One region of the Streptomyces sp. NPDC056987 genome, then DNA from elsewhere that is predicted to be linked to it. Evidence: riboswitches for the same ligand, from Rfam matches in the RefSeq annotation. Region 1 holds a riboswitch; the other holds the start of a gene.
What was found. A riboswitch is a leader RNA that binds a small molecule or an ion and turns the genes downstream of it on or off. The one in region 1 is predicted to bind cyclic di-AMP.
Positions count from the first base shown of each region.

Region 1 (5,884 bases):
GAACGGCTGCGCCATGCGGACCATGGCGTCGTAGATGGACGCGTCCCCGTGCGGGTGGAGCTTGCCCATCACCTCACCGACGACGCGCGCGCACTTCACGTAACCGCGGTCGGGGCGCAGGCCCATCTCGTTCATCTGGTACACGATGCGGCGGTGCACCGGCTTCATGCCGTCCCGGGCGTCGGGCAGGGCCCGGGAGTAGATCACCGAGTACGCGTACTCAAGGAAGGAGCCCTGCATTTCATCGACCACGTCGATGTCGAGGATCTTCTCCTCGAAGTCCTCCGGCGGCGGGGTCTTGGTGCTGCGGCGGGCCATCGCGGCTGCGGCTCCTTCACAAGTTCTGTACGGCAACTTCTGGAACTGACGCGGACCATTGTGGACCGCGCCACTGACAACGCCGACCTCGACCCGTCGTTGGGACGAGAAGGGGGGCGTGTCGGAAGGGTGCCAGATCCCGGACCTGTTACGGGAACTTCGCCAGGTGTCGGCACGCTTGCATACAGTGGCAGGACTTCTCCATATCGCGATCGAAGGGACGTACATGCCCATGGGTCACACGGCCACAGCGCAGGCCGGTTCCGGCGGCCTGACAGCGACTGAGCACCGCCTGGCCAACGGCCTCCGCGTGGTGCTCTCCGAGGACCACCTGACCCCGGTCGCCGCGGTCTGCCTCTGGTACGACGTCGGCTCCCGCCACGAAGTCAAGGGCCGTACCGGTCTTGCCCACCTTTTCGAGCACCTGATGTTCCAGGGCTCGAAGCAGGTGTCCGGGAACGGCCACTTCGAGCTGGTGCAGGGGGCCGGCGGTTCCCTCAACGGCACCACCAGCTTCGAGCGCACCAACTACTTCGAGACCATGCCCGCCCACCAGCTCGAACTGGCACTCTGGCTGGAAGCCGACCGGATGGGCTCCTTGCTCGCCGCGCTCGACGAGGAGTCCATGGAGAACCAGCGGGACGTCGTCAAGAACGAGCGCCGCCAGCGGTACGACAATGTGCCATACGGTACGGCCTTCGAACGACTGACCGCGCTCTCCTACCCCGAGGGCCACCCGTACCACCACACGCCGATCGGGTCGATGGCCGACCTGGACGCGGCCACCCTGGAGGACGCCCGCGCGTTCTTCCGTACGAACTACGCGCCGAACAACGCGGTGCTCTCCGTCGTCGGCGACATCGACCCCGAGCGCACCCTCGCCTGGATCGAGAAGTACTTCGGCTCCATCCCCTCCCACGACGGCAAGCAGCCGCCGCGCGACGGCACCCTCCCCGACATCATCGGCGAGCAGCTGCGCGAGGAGGTCCTGGAGGAGGTCCCGGCCCGCGCGCTGATGGCCGCGTACCGGCTGCCGCACGACGGCGACCGCGCGTGCGACGCCGCCGACCTGGCACTCACCGTCCTCGGCGGCGGCGAGTCCTCCCGCCTCCACAACCGGCTGGTACGGCGCGACCAGAGCGCCGTCGCCGCGGGCTTCGGACTGCTGCGGCTGGCGGGCGCCCCCTCGCTCGGCTGGCTGGACGTGAAGACGTCCGGCGGCGTCGAGGTCCCCGAGATCGAGACCGCCGTCGACGAGGAGCTGGCCCGGTTCGCCGCCGAGGGCCCCACCGCCGAGGAGATGGAGCGGGCCCAGGCCCAGCTGGAGCGCGAATGGCTGGACCGGCTCGGCACGGTCGCGGGCCGCGCCGACGAACTGTGCCGGTTCGCCGTCCTGTTCGGCGACCCCCAGCTCGCGCTGAGCGCCGTCGACCGCGTCCTGGACATCACCGCGGACGAGGTCAGGGCCGTCGCCGCGGCGCGGCTGCGCCCCGACAACCGGGCGGTGCTGGTGTACGAACCGGTCACTCCCGACGACGTGGCGGCCACCGCCGACGCCGCCGACACCGCCGACGCCGCCGAGACCGACAAGCACGAGGGGACGGACCAGTGACCGACGCTGCCGTGACCATGGAGTTCCACCCGCGGCCGACCGCGGGCGAGGCCAAGCCCTGGGCCTTCCCCGCCCCCGGGCGCGCCACGCTCGACAACGGGCTGACGGTGCTGCGCTGCGACCGGCCCGGCCAGCAGGTGGTGGCCGTCGAGATCAATCTCGACGCCCCGCTGGACGCCGAGCCCGAAGGACTCGACGGCATCGCCACGATCATGGCGCGGGCGCTCTCCGAGGGCACCGACAAGCACAGCGCCGAGGAGTTCGCCGCCGAGCTGGAGCGCTGCGGCGCCACCCTCGACGCGCACGCGGACCACCCGGGCCTGCGGGTCTCCCTGGAGGTCCCCGTCTCCCGGCTGCTCAAGGCGCTCGGCCTGCTCGCCGAGGCGCTGCGCGCCCCCGCCTTCGCCGACAGCGAGGTCGAACGGCTCGTACGGAACCGGCTCGACGAGATCCCGCACGAGACCGCCAACCCGGGCCGGCGCGCCGCCAAGCAGCTCTCCAAGGAGCTGTTCCCGGCCGCGCTGCGCATGTCCCGGCCGCGCCAGGGCACCGAGGAGACCGTGGCGCGCATCGACGCCGCGGGCGTCCGCGCCTTCTACGAGGCGCACGTACGCCCCGCCACGGCCACCGCGGTCGTCGTCGGCGACCTCGCGGGCGTCGACCTGGACGGGATCCTCGCGGACACCCTCGGCGCCTGGACGGGCGACACGGCGGCGCCCCGGCCCGTACCGGCGATCACCGCCGACGACACCGGCCGCGTGGTCATCGTGGACCGCCCCGGCGCCGTCCAGACGCAGCTCCTGATCGGCCGGATCGGCGCCGACCGGCACGACCGTGTCTGGCCCGCGCAGGTGCTCGGCACGTACTGCCTGGGCGGCACGCTCACCTCCCGGCTCGACCGCGTCCTGCGCGAGGAGAAGGGCTACACCTACGGCGTACGCGCCTTCGGCCAGGTGCTGCGCTCCTCTGCGCCCTCCTCCCCGGACGGGGCGACGGGCGCCGCGATGCTCGCCATCAGCGGCTCCGTGGACACCGCGTCCACGGGACCGGCGCTCGACGACCTCTGGAAGGTGCTGCGCACCCTCGCCGCCGAGGGGCTCACGGACGCCGAACGCGATGTGGCCGTGCAGAATTTGGTGGGCGTCGCGCCGCTGAAGTACGAGACGGCCGCCTCCGTCGCCGGCACGCTCGCCGACCAGGTGGAGCAGCATCTTCCGGACGACTTCCAGGCACAGCTCTACGCCCGGCTGGCCGAGACGGGCACGGTCGAGGCGACGGCCGCCGTCGTCAACGCCTTCCCGGTGGACCGGCTCGTCACCGTTCTGGTCGGCGACGCGGCGCAGATCAAGGAGCCGGTCGAGGCTCTGGGAATCGGTGAAGTGACGGTTGTCACAGGCTGATTCCTCTTTCGAGGGAACCCCGGCGACCGCGGTCGCCGGGGTTCTGCTTTATGTCCGCTTTGATGGAGAGGGTGCCTGTCTGCCCTGTGGTGTGCGCTACAAAAAACCTTGTCCGTTTGGTTATTGAAAGACGAGCCGCTTAGCGTCGGTCCGGCTGTTCGCCGTTGCGCCACATCCGTGGCACCGGGCAGCCATCGCCGAGTCCCCGTCAGATGCTGTGCCCCAGCCGGTGCAGCGGGGGGAGCCGGGGACCCACGTCCCTGGGGTGAATCGGACGGCCTTCGCGGGCACACCGCGCGCGGAGGGGTCCGTAGGAGACCTTCCTGCTCCGAACCCGTCAGCTAACCCGGTAGGCGAGAGGGAAGGAAAGGACCAGCCACTCCATGGCGTTCACCCGTGCCACCGGGAAGCACCGCGCCCCGCACCGCATCACCTGCAAGGGCGCGAGCGCCGCCGGGTTCGCGACGCTGACCGCGACCGGCGTCATCGGCACCCTCGCCTCCCCGGCCCTCGCCGCAGGCACCGGCCCCGAGGCCGTCTCGGACACCGGCCTGACCCAGGTCATCGCCATCGGCGACGCCGTCGCCGGCGCGGTCGACGACCAGGCCGAGGCCCAGCGCCACGCCGCCGAGAAGGCCGAGCGGCTGAAGGCCGAGGCCAGGGCGCGCGCCGCCGCCAAGGCCGAGGCGGAGCGCAAGGCGGAGGCCCGTGCGAAGGAGCTGCGCGAGGAGCGGGAGCGCGCGGCACGGGCCGAGGAGCGCAAGCGGCTGAACACCTTCCAGCTCCCCGTCACCGGCTCCTACGTCACCACCGGCTACCACACCGGCGGTTCTCTCTGGTCCTCCGGCAGCCACTCGGGCGTCGACTTCCGCGCCGCGTCCGGCACCGCGGTCGTGGCGGTCGGCACGGGCACCGTCGTCGAGGCCGGCTGGGGCGGCTCGTACGGCAACAACATCGTCCTCAGGATGGCGGACGGCACCTACACCCAGTACGGCCACCTCTCCTCGATCGGCGTCTCCGTCGGCCAGAGCGTCGCCGCGGGCGAGCGGATCGGGCTCTCGGGCGCCACCGGCAACGTCACGGGGCCGCACCTCCACTTCGAGGCCAGGACGAGCGCCGACTACGGCTCCGACATGGACCCGGTCGCGTACCTGCGCGCGCACGGCGTCGGGGTCTGACCGCCTTCCGCCCCCTCCGCGTACCTCTCCGGGCCCGTCCGCCCACGTCTCTCCGTCGCTCCCGGTCCCTCCCGCGTGCGGGTCTCCGCCTCCGCGCTGGCCAAAAGATATCCATGGATTCCGGGCACCCATCGGAAATTCGCGTTGATTGCAATAGAGTCACGGAACAGGCGTCAATCGGCAGCGTTTCGCGCGGATTAAGGCGGAGGTTCGGACATGCGCATTCCGGCGCACTCGGTATGCACGGCCATTCGCGACGACATCGTCTCCGGACTGTTCGAGCGGGGCAGCCGGCTCACCGAGGAGCAGCTCGCGCGGCGCTACGGCGTCTCCCGCGTCCCGGTACGCGAGGCGCTGCGCACGCTGGAGTCGGAAGGCTTCGTGACCACGCGCCGCCATGTCGGCGCGTGTGTGGCCGAGCCTACGGAACAGGAGGCCGCGGACCTGCTGGAGGTCCGGCTGCTGCTGGAGCCGCTGGGCGCGGCGCGCGCCGCCCAGCGCCGCACGGAGGCCCACCTCAAGGTCCTCCGCGGCCTGGTCAGACTGGGCCAGGAGCGGGCCCGCAGGGGCCAGGGCGAGGATCTGCGCGCGCTGGGCGCCTGGTTCCACGAGACGCTCGCCCAGGCCTCCGGCAGCCCCGCGCTCACCTCGCTGCTCACCCAGCTGCGCCACAAGATCGCCTGGATGTACGTGGTCGAGCAGCCCAGCCACCCGGTGGAGTCCTGGGCGGAGCACGGCGCGATCGTGGACGCGGTGGCGCGCGGCGACGGCGAACGCGCGCGGGCGCTCACCACCCTGCACACGGAGCGCACGGTGGTGGTGTACCGGCTGCGCCGCTCCGACCGGGGGCGCGACCAGGGCCGTGACCGGGAAAAGGTGAGGGCTTCGCAACATGCCGTAAACATCGCAAGCGTACGGCATTAACAATCGCGCCGTATACAAAGAGAAAGAAATAGGTGCGGCCTATTCTTCGCTGCCCGCGCGCAGCCGCCTTCATGAAAAGCCGCCGCACCAAAAGACGCCGCACGGAAGACGGACGGAAAGACGGAGCCGTGGTCCGCGCCGAATTCGGCGGACCACGGCTCCGTCGTGGAAATACGCTCCGGGATCAGACCGTCTCGGGAAGCTCGTCGAGCCCCTCGGCGACCAGCTTCGCCAGCCGGTCCAGGGCGGCGTCCGCGCCCTCGGCGTCGGAGGAGAGCACGATCTCCTCGCCGCCCTGCGCGCCCAGTCCGAGCACCGCGAGCATCGACGCGGCGTTGACGGGGCTGCCGTCGGCCTTCGCGATGGTCACGGGGACGCCGGCGGCCGTGGCGGCGCGGACGAAGATGGAGGCGGGACGGGCGTGCAGCCCCTCGGCCCAGCCGACATTGACG
Region 1 is NZ_JBHURV010000024.1:50,661-56,544, reverse strand. It holds gene ACFTZC_RS25635 (DNA topoisomerase (ATP-hydrolyzing) subunit A) at 1-318, opposite strand, end outside; gene ACFTZC_RS25630 (M16 family metallopeptidase) at 545-1,930, shown strand; gene ACFTZC_RS25625 (M16 family metallopeptidase) at 1,948-3,330, shown strand; cyclic di-AMP (ydaO/yuaA leader) riboswitch at 3,539-3,701, shown strand; gene ACFTZC_RS25620 (M23 family metallopeptidase) at 3,714-4,508, shown strand; gene ACFTZC_RS25615 (GntR family transcriptional regulator) at 4,725-5,432, shown strand; gene ACFTZC_RS25610 (HPr family phosphocarrier protein) at 5,617-5,884, opposite strand, start outside.

Region 2 (5,884 bases), on a different contig from region 1:
TCTCCCGGCTGGAGACGGGGCACCGGCAGCCCTCGCTGCCGATGCTGCTCGGGCTGGCCCGGATCTACGGGACGACCGTCTCCGAACTGCTCGGCGAGGTGCCGCCGGAGCGCGAGCCGATCGTCCGGGGCGGCCGTGCGGAACCCTACGAGGCCGACGGCTGGACCTACCACCAGGCGGGCGGCCCCGGGCGCGCCATGCAGCCGCTGCGGCTGGAGGTGCCGTACGGGGCACAGGGCGACCTGGTCCGGGTGCACCCGGGCGAGGAGTGGCTGTACGTGCTCGACGGGCGGCTCAGGCTGAGCCTGGGCGACGCCGTGCATCTGCTCGCCCCCGGGGACAGCGCGCACTTCGACTCGCTCACCCCGCACCGCATCGCGGCGGCCGGACCCGAGGGGGCCGAGCTCCTCTTCGTCCACACCCTGCTCCAGAGCCCGGCCGCAGACCTGTGCGTCGGCGGCTCGGCCCCTCATGTCTGATCCTCATGTCCGACCTGCCGAGAGAGGTCCCATCCATGTCGGAGACAGAGCGCCCGGCGCCCGCCGAGGGCGGCCGGGAACAGGTGCCCCCGGGCCCGCGTGTCATGAACGAGGAGAAGAAGTTCCCGCGAGGGCTGGTGATCCGGCTCTTCGCCTATCTGGTGGCCGGCCATCTCTTCGCGGGCTTCCTCTACCTCCTCTTCCACGTCGGGGCCCAGGGGCGGTAGCGGCTTTCGGCCCAGGGGCTTTCGGCTTTCGGCGCCGTCTCCCGCCGTGGCGTCAGCCTTGGTCCAGGAGGCGGGCGCGCAGCCGTTCACGGGTCTCGGGCGCGAGCCGGAGGCCGTTGGAGAGATAGCGGTCGGTGGAGCCCCAGGTCGTGCCGATGGTCTCGAACGCGGCGTCGAGATAGGCGGCGCGGGCATCGAAGAGCGGGCTGAGCAGCTCCATCACCTCGCCGGACCTTCCGGCGGGTGACCGGTCGCTGCGGCGGAAGGCGTAGCGGCGGTGCGGGTCGTTCGACTTGACGTAGTCGGCCGTGATCGCGTCCGGTTCGACGCCGACCGCGAGCAGCGACACGGCGACGGAGAGCCCGGCGCGGTCCTTGCCCGCCGCGCAGTGCAGCAGCGCGGGGACGCTGTCCTCGGCCAGCGCGTGCAGCAGGCGGCTGTGCTCGGCGGTGCGCTCCGTGATGATCGCGCGGTACGAGGCGGTCATCCGGGCCGCCGCTCTGCCGTCCGCGAGGAGCGAGCGGAGCTGGTCGAGGTCGCCGTCCCGGACCATCCGCCAGAACTGGGCGCCTTCGGCCGGGTCGGAGAGCGGGATGTTCACATGGCGCACGCCCGCCAGTTCGACATCCGCGCCGTCGAGCTTGACATCGGCGGAATTGCGGAAGTCGAAGATCGTGTGCAGACCGAGAGCGGAGAGAAAGGCGGAGTCGTCGGCGGTGGCGTGGGCGAGATGACCGCTGCGGTAGAGCGCGCCGTACCGCACCCGGCGTCCGTCCACGGTCGGCAGGCCGCCGACATCACGGAAGTTGCGTACTCCGGACAGCTCGGGCTCGGTGGACGGGACCTGCGGCGACTGCTGCGTCACGCCTGCTCCTCCGTGTCTGCCGTCGGCGCTGCTCGCCGGCGGAGTCGGTCCCCGACCCTACGACATCGGCCGGTGTGCTCATCAGTGCGGCGGAGAGGGCGGGGAGCCCACGGATCAGGATGGGGCGAGTGGGGAGAAAACGCCCAAACGGTGCTCTGTCCGGATTGACTGATTCCGCATAACCTGCCCCGGTCGCGGGGGAGGTGGGCTCCGGCTGGTGAGCAGGATCATATCCGTGACGTTCCGTGGTGACGGTGCGAAAGGGAAGGGCCACCTCGAAAGGGAATTGGAGAGCGGTCTCCACGCAGGGTGACGGGCGATCTTCGGTGCGGAAGGAAGGGCGCGTCGCCGGGGGAAAAGGGTGGCTTGTTCCGGCCGTCCCACTCGCCTACGTTCACCCTCAATCCGAGCGGAACGCCGAATCCTGCCGCCGCCTCGGGGACACCATCCACCCATCACGCGTGGCAGGAGCGGGGGACCCAGGTAGTACGCCGTTCCGATGTTCCGACATCAGGGACGGCTCGGGGTGAAGTCGCGCACCACGCGCGGCCGGGCAGCTCCAGCCCGAACCCGACAGCTCACCTCGTAGGCGCCGGAGAGGAATTCGCCATGCCCGCGAAGGGTAAGCACCGCCGCCCCAGGACCAATCCGTTCTCCCGGGGCTTCATCGCCGCCGGCACGGGCGGCGCCGCCATCGCGCTGCCGCTCATCGGCGCCACCGGCGCGCACGCGGCACAGCAGGCCGCGCCGGCCGCCGTCCCGCAGGCCGCGCCCGCCACCGCGCCGCAGTCCGCGCCGGCCGCCGCGCCGCAGGGGGCGGCCGCCACGCAGGTGAGCCGGACCGCCGGGACCACCGTGCGTACGTACGCGGTGGTCGCGGGCGACTACCTCTCCAAGATCGCCGCGGAGCAGCAGGTCCGGGGCGGCTGGCAGCGGCTGTACGAGGACAACCGCCGCGCCGTCGGCGACGATCCCGGGCTGATCCACCCCGGCCTCAAGCTCACCATCAACGGCAAGGCCCCGGCCGTCCGCTCGGAGGCGCCCACCAGGGCCTCGAAGTCCTCCAGGGTGGCCAAGCCCGCCGAGTCGACCGCGTCGGCGGAGTCGGCCAAGCCGTCGAGGGACTCCTCGTCCGCCAAGCCCTCCACGGACCGGAGCGAGGCGCCCGCCGCCGACTCCGCGGCACAGAGCAGCGCGTCCGGCTTCACCCTGCCGGTCGACGGCATCGGGGTCGGCACCGCCTACCGCGCCGCCGGCGGAAGCTGGTCCAGCGGCTACCACACCGGTGTGGACTTCGTGGCCCCCTCCGGCACCACCGTGAAGGCGGTCGGCGCGGGCACCGTCGTCACCGCGGGCAACGGCGGCTCGTACGGCAACCAGGTCGTCATCCGGCACGAGAACGGCATGTACTCCCAGTACGCCCACCTCTCCTCCCTCTCCGTCTCGGCCGGCCAGAGCGTCTCCACCGGCCAGCAGCTCGGCCTCTCCGGCGCCACCGGCAACGTGACGGGACCGCACCTGCACTTCGAGATCCGGACGGGCCCGGACTACGGCTCGGACGTCGACCCGCTGGCGTTCCTCCGGCAGAACGGCGTCTCCATCTGATCCGTCCGGTCGCCCCCCGGACGCGTTTCCTCGGCCTCGCGGCCCGGCACCCATGCGGTGCCGGGCCGCGAGGCTTTCCGCTATTCCCGCTTGAGGGAAAATTGACCGATGGTGTTTCTCACTCTGAGTCAACCCCCGCCTACGGTCGCGTAGGTCACATCGCCGGGAGGAAAATGTCCCGCTGTGGCAGACGATTCGAGAACAAGAAGAGACAAGACATTCGGGTCGTACGCGGCGATCGGTGACAGCTTCACCGAGGGTGTGGGAGATCCAGGCCCCGACGGGCTGTTCGTCGGCTGGGCGGACCGGCTCGCGGTCCTGCTCGCCGATCGGCTTCCGGTCTCCGGTGCGACGGCCGACCCCGTCCACGGCGACTTCCGCTACGCCAACCTCGCGGTACGCGGCCGGCTCCTCGACCAGGTCGTCGAGGAGCAGATACCCCGGGCCAGGGAACTCGCCCCGGATCTGGTGACGTTCTGCGCGGGCGGCAACGACATCATCCGCCCCGGCACCGACCCCGACGACGTGGCGGAACGCTTCGAGCGGGCCGTCGCCGACCTCACCGGCTCCGTCGGCACGGTCATGCTGGCCACCGGCTTCGACACCCGGGGCGTGCCCGTGCTGCGCCATCTGCGCGGCAAGATCGCCACGTTCAACGAGCACACCCGGGCCATCGCCGACCGCTACGGCTGCCCCGTGCTCGACCTCTGGTCCCTCAGGACCATCCAGGACCGGCGGGCCTGGGACGGCGACCGGCTCCATCTGTCGGCCGAGGGACACACCCGGGTCGCGCTGCGCGCCGGGCAGGTGCTGGGCGTCGAGGTGCCCGCCGACCCGGACCAGCCGTGGCCGCCGCTGCCGCCGCGCGGCACCCTCGAAGTACGGCGCGACGACATCCACTGGGCACGTGAGTACCTGGTGCCCTGGATCGGACGCAGGCTGCGCGGCGAGTCGTCCGGCGACCATGTCGCGGCGAAACGCCCTGATCTTCTCCCTCTGGAACACTGACGCGGCGCGGGGGCGGGGCGTTCCCGTACGGCTTTCGCCAGGGCTTCCCGTACGGCTCACTCCGTCCCGCGGCTCACGCCCCCGCCGGGATCCGCTCCAGCACCCCGCCCGCGAAGACGTCGTACAGCGGCAGCGTCTCCAGGTGGACATAGCCGATATGGCAGTCGCACACCGCGAGGGGACAGGCCCGCGGCGCCAGTGCGCGGCGGTACGAGCCGTCGTAGAGGTTGCCCAGCTCGGCGGGGACGAAGTGGCAGCGCCGTACCGTGCCCCCGCCGTCCACCGAGATCACCGACTCGCCCGTCCGGCACGGCAGCCCCGCCGAGCGGTGCGGATGGCGGCTGTACGGGAACAGCGGGTCCAGCTCCGTCCACCGCGCGGCCTCCTCGTCCGTGTACGTGTGCCCCTCCGCCGCGTTGATCCACAGATAGACGTGCGGCGGCAGCTCGGCGCGGAGCCGGCGGGCGTGCTCCAGATGCGCGTCGAGGCCGACGACCCCGACGCTGAACCGGACGGAGCGCTCCGCCAGTTCGTGGGCCTTCGCCAGGAAGCGGTCGTACGGCGTCTGCCCCGGGTGGTACGTGCACCACAGGGCGAGCTTCGCCGGGTCGGCGTCGGCCAGCCACCGGGTGCGGAAGCTGAGATTCGTCTGGATGGCCACCCGGCGGACGTGCGGCAGCAGCGACAACTCCGTGAGCGCCCGCCGGTACCAGGAGCGCACCAGCCCCTCGCCCCAGGGAGTGAACAGCACGGAGAGCCGGTCGTCCGTCGCCGCGGCGGCCCAGGCGGTGAACCGCTCCAGGGCGGCCCGGTCGGCGCGCAGCTGCTCCTGGCTGTCCCGCCGCTTGGCGAACGGGCAGTAGGGGCAGTCGTAGTCGCAGGAGGCGAGCGGACCGCGGTAGAGGATGGTCAGGTCCATGGGGCTCCCTCGCGCTACTTCGACGCGTACGCGGCCATCGCGGCCCGTACGGCGGGTGAGAACAGCGCGGGCCCGAGCGCGTCGGAGTGCGCGAGCCCCTCGGGGGAGAGCCGCAGCAGCCCGGGGCCCGCGCCGGCGTCCAGCCAGCCGAGCTCCGCGAACCGGTCCAGCTCGGGGCCGAAGTCCTCGCCGGGCGCGGCGCCGAAGCGCGCGCGGTACTCCGCCACCGGCATGCCCCGCGCCTGGAGCAGGGACTGGAGCAGATGGCGGCGGCGCGCCTCGTCCCCGTCGACGCGGCGGCCCACCTCGGCGCGCGAGAAGTCCGCCGTCTCCGTGTAGGCGTCGATGATGGCCCGTATCTCGCTCATGCCGACGGCGTAGTCGAAGGAGTAGTGCAGGCGCGAGGTGTACGAGCGGGCCCCGCAGCCCAGTCCGATCATGCCGTCGGTCTGGCACGCGTGGTCGTCGGAGCCCTGGGGCGGCGCGTCCCGGCGGCGGAACATCCGCATGGACACCTGCTCGTACCCCTCGGCGAGGAGATGGTCACGGCCCTGCCGGTAGAGGCCCAGCCGCTGCCGGTCCCACTGCGCGTCGCCGCCCGCGCCGAGCCTGCCGAGGCCGGTGAGCGGGCGTACGTACAGGGGGTAGAGATAGAGCTCCTCGGGCCGCCAGGCGAGCGCGGCGTCCAGCGAGTGGCGCCAGGTGGTCGCGGTCTGGCCGTCGATGCCGTAGATGAGATCGATGTTGAGGACGGGGATCCGCGCGTCCCTGATCCGGCCGA
Region 2 is NZ_JBHURV010000018.1:17,285-23,168, reverse strand. It holds gene ACFTZC_RS21185 (helix-turn-helix domain-containing protein) at 1-479, shown strand, start outside; gene ACFTZC_RS21180 (DUF6126 family protein) at 515-706, shown strand; gene ACFTZC_RS21175 (tyrosine-protein phosphatase) at 759-1,571, opposite strand; cyclic di-AMP (ydaO/yuaA leader) riboswitch at 2,011-2,176, shown strand; gene ACFTZC_RS21170 (peptidoglycan DD-metalloendopeptidase family protein) at 2,181-3,176, shown strand; gene ACFTZC_RS21165 (SGNH/GDSL hydrolase family protein) at 3,360-4,184, shown strand; gene ACFTZC_RS21160 (STM4011 family radical SAM protein) at 4,258-5,103, opposite strand; gene ACFTZC_RS21155 (STM4012 family radical SAM protein) at 5,118-5,884, opposite strand, start outside.
Region 2: another riboswitch for cyclic di-AMP. It lies ahead of ACFTZC_RS21170 (peptidoglycan DD-metalloendopeptidase family protein); the one in region 1 lies ahead of ACFTZC_RS25620 (M23 family metallopeptidase).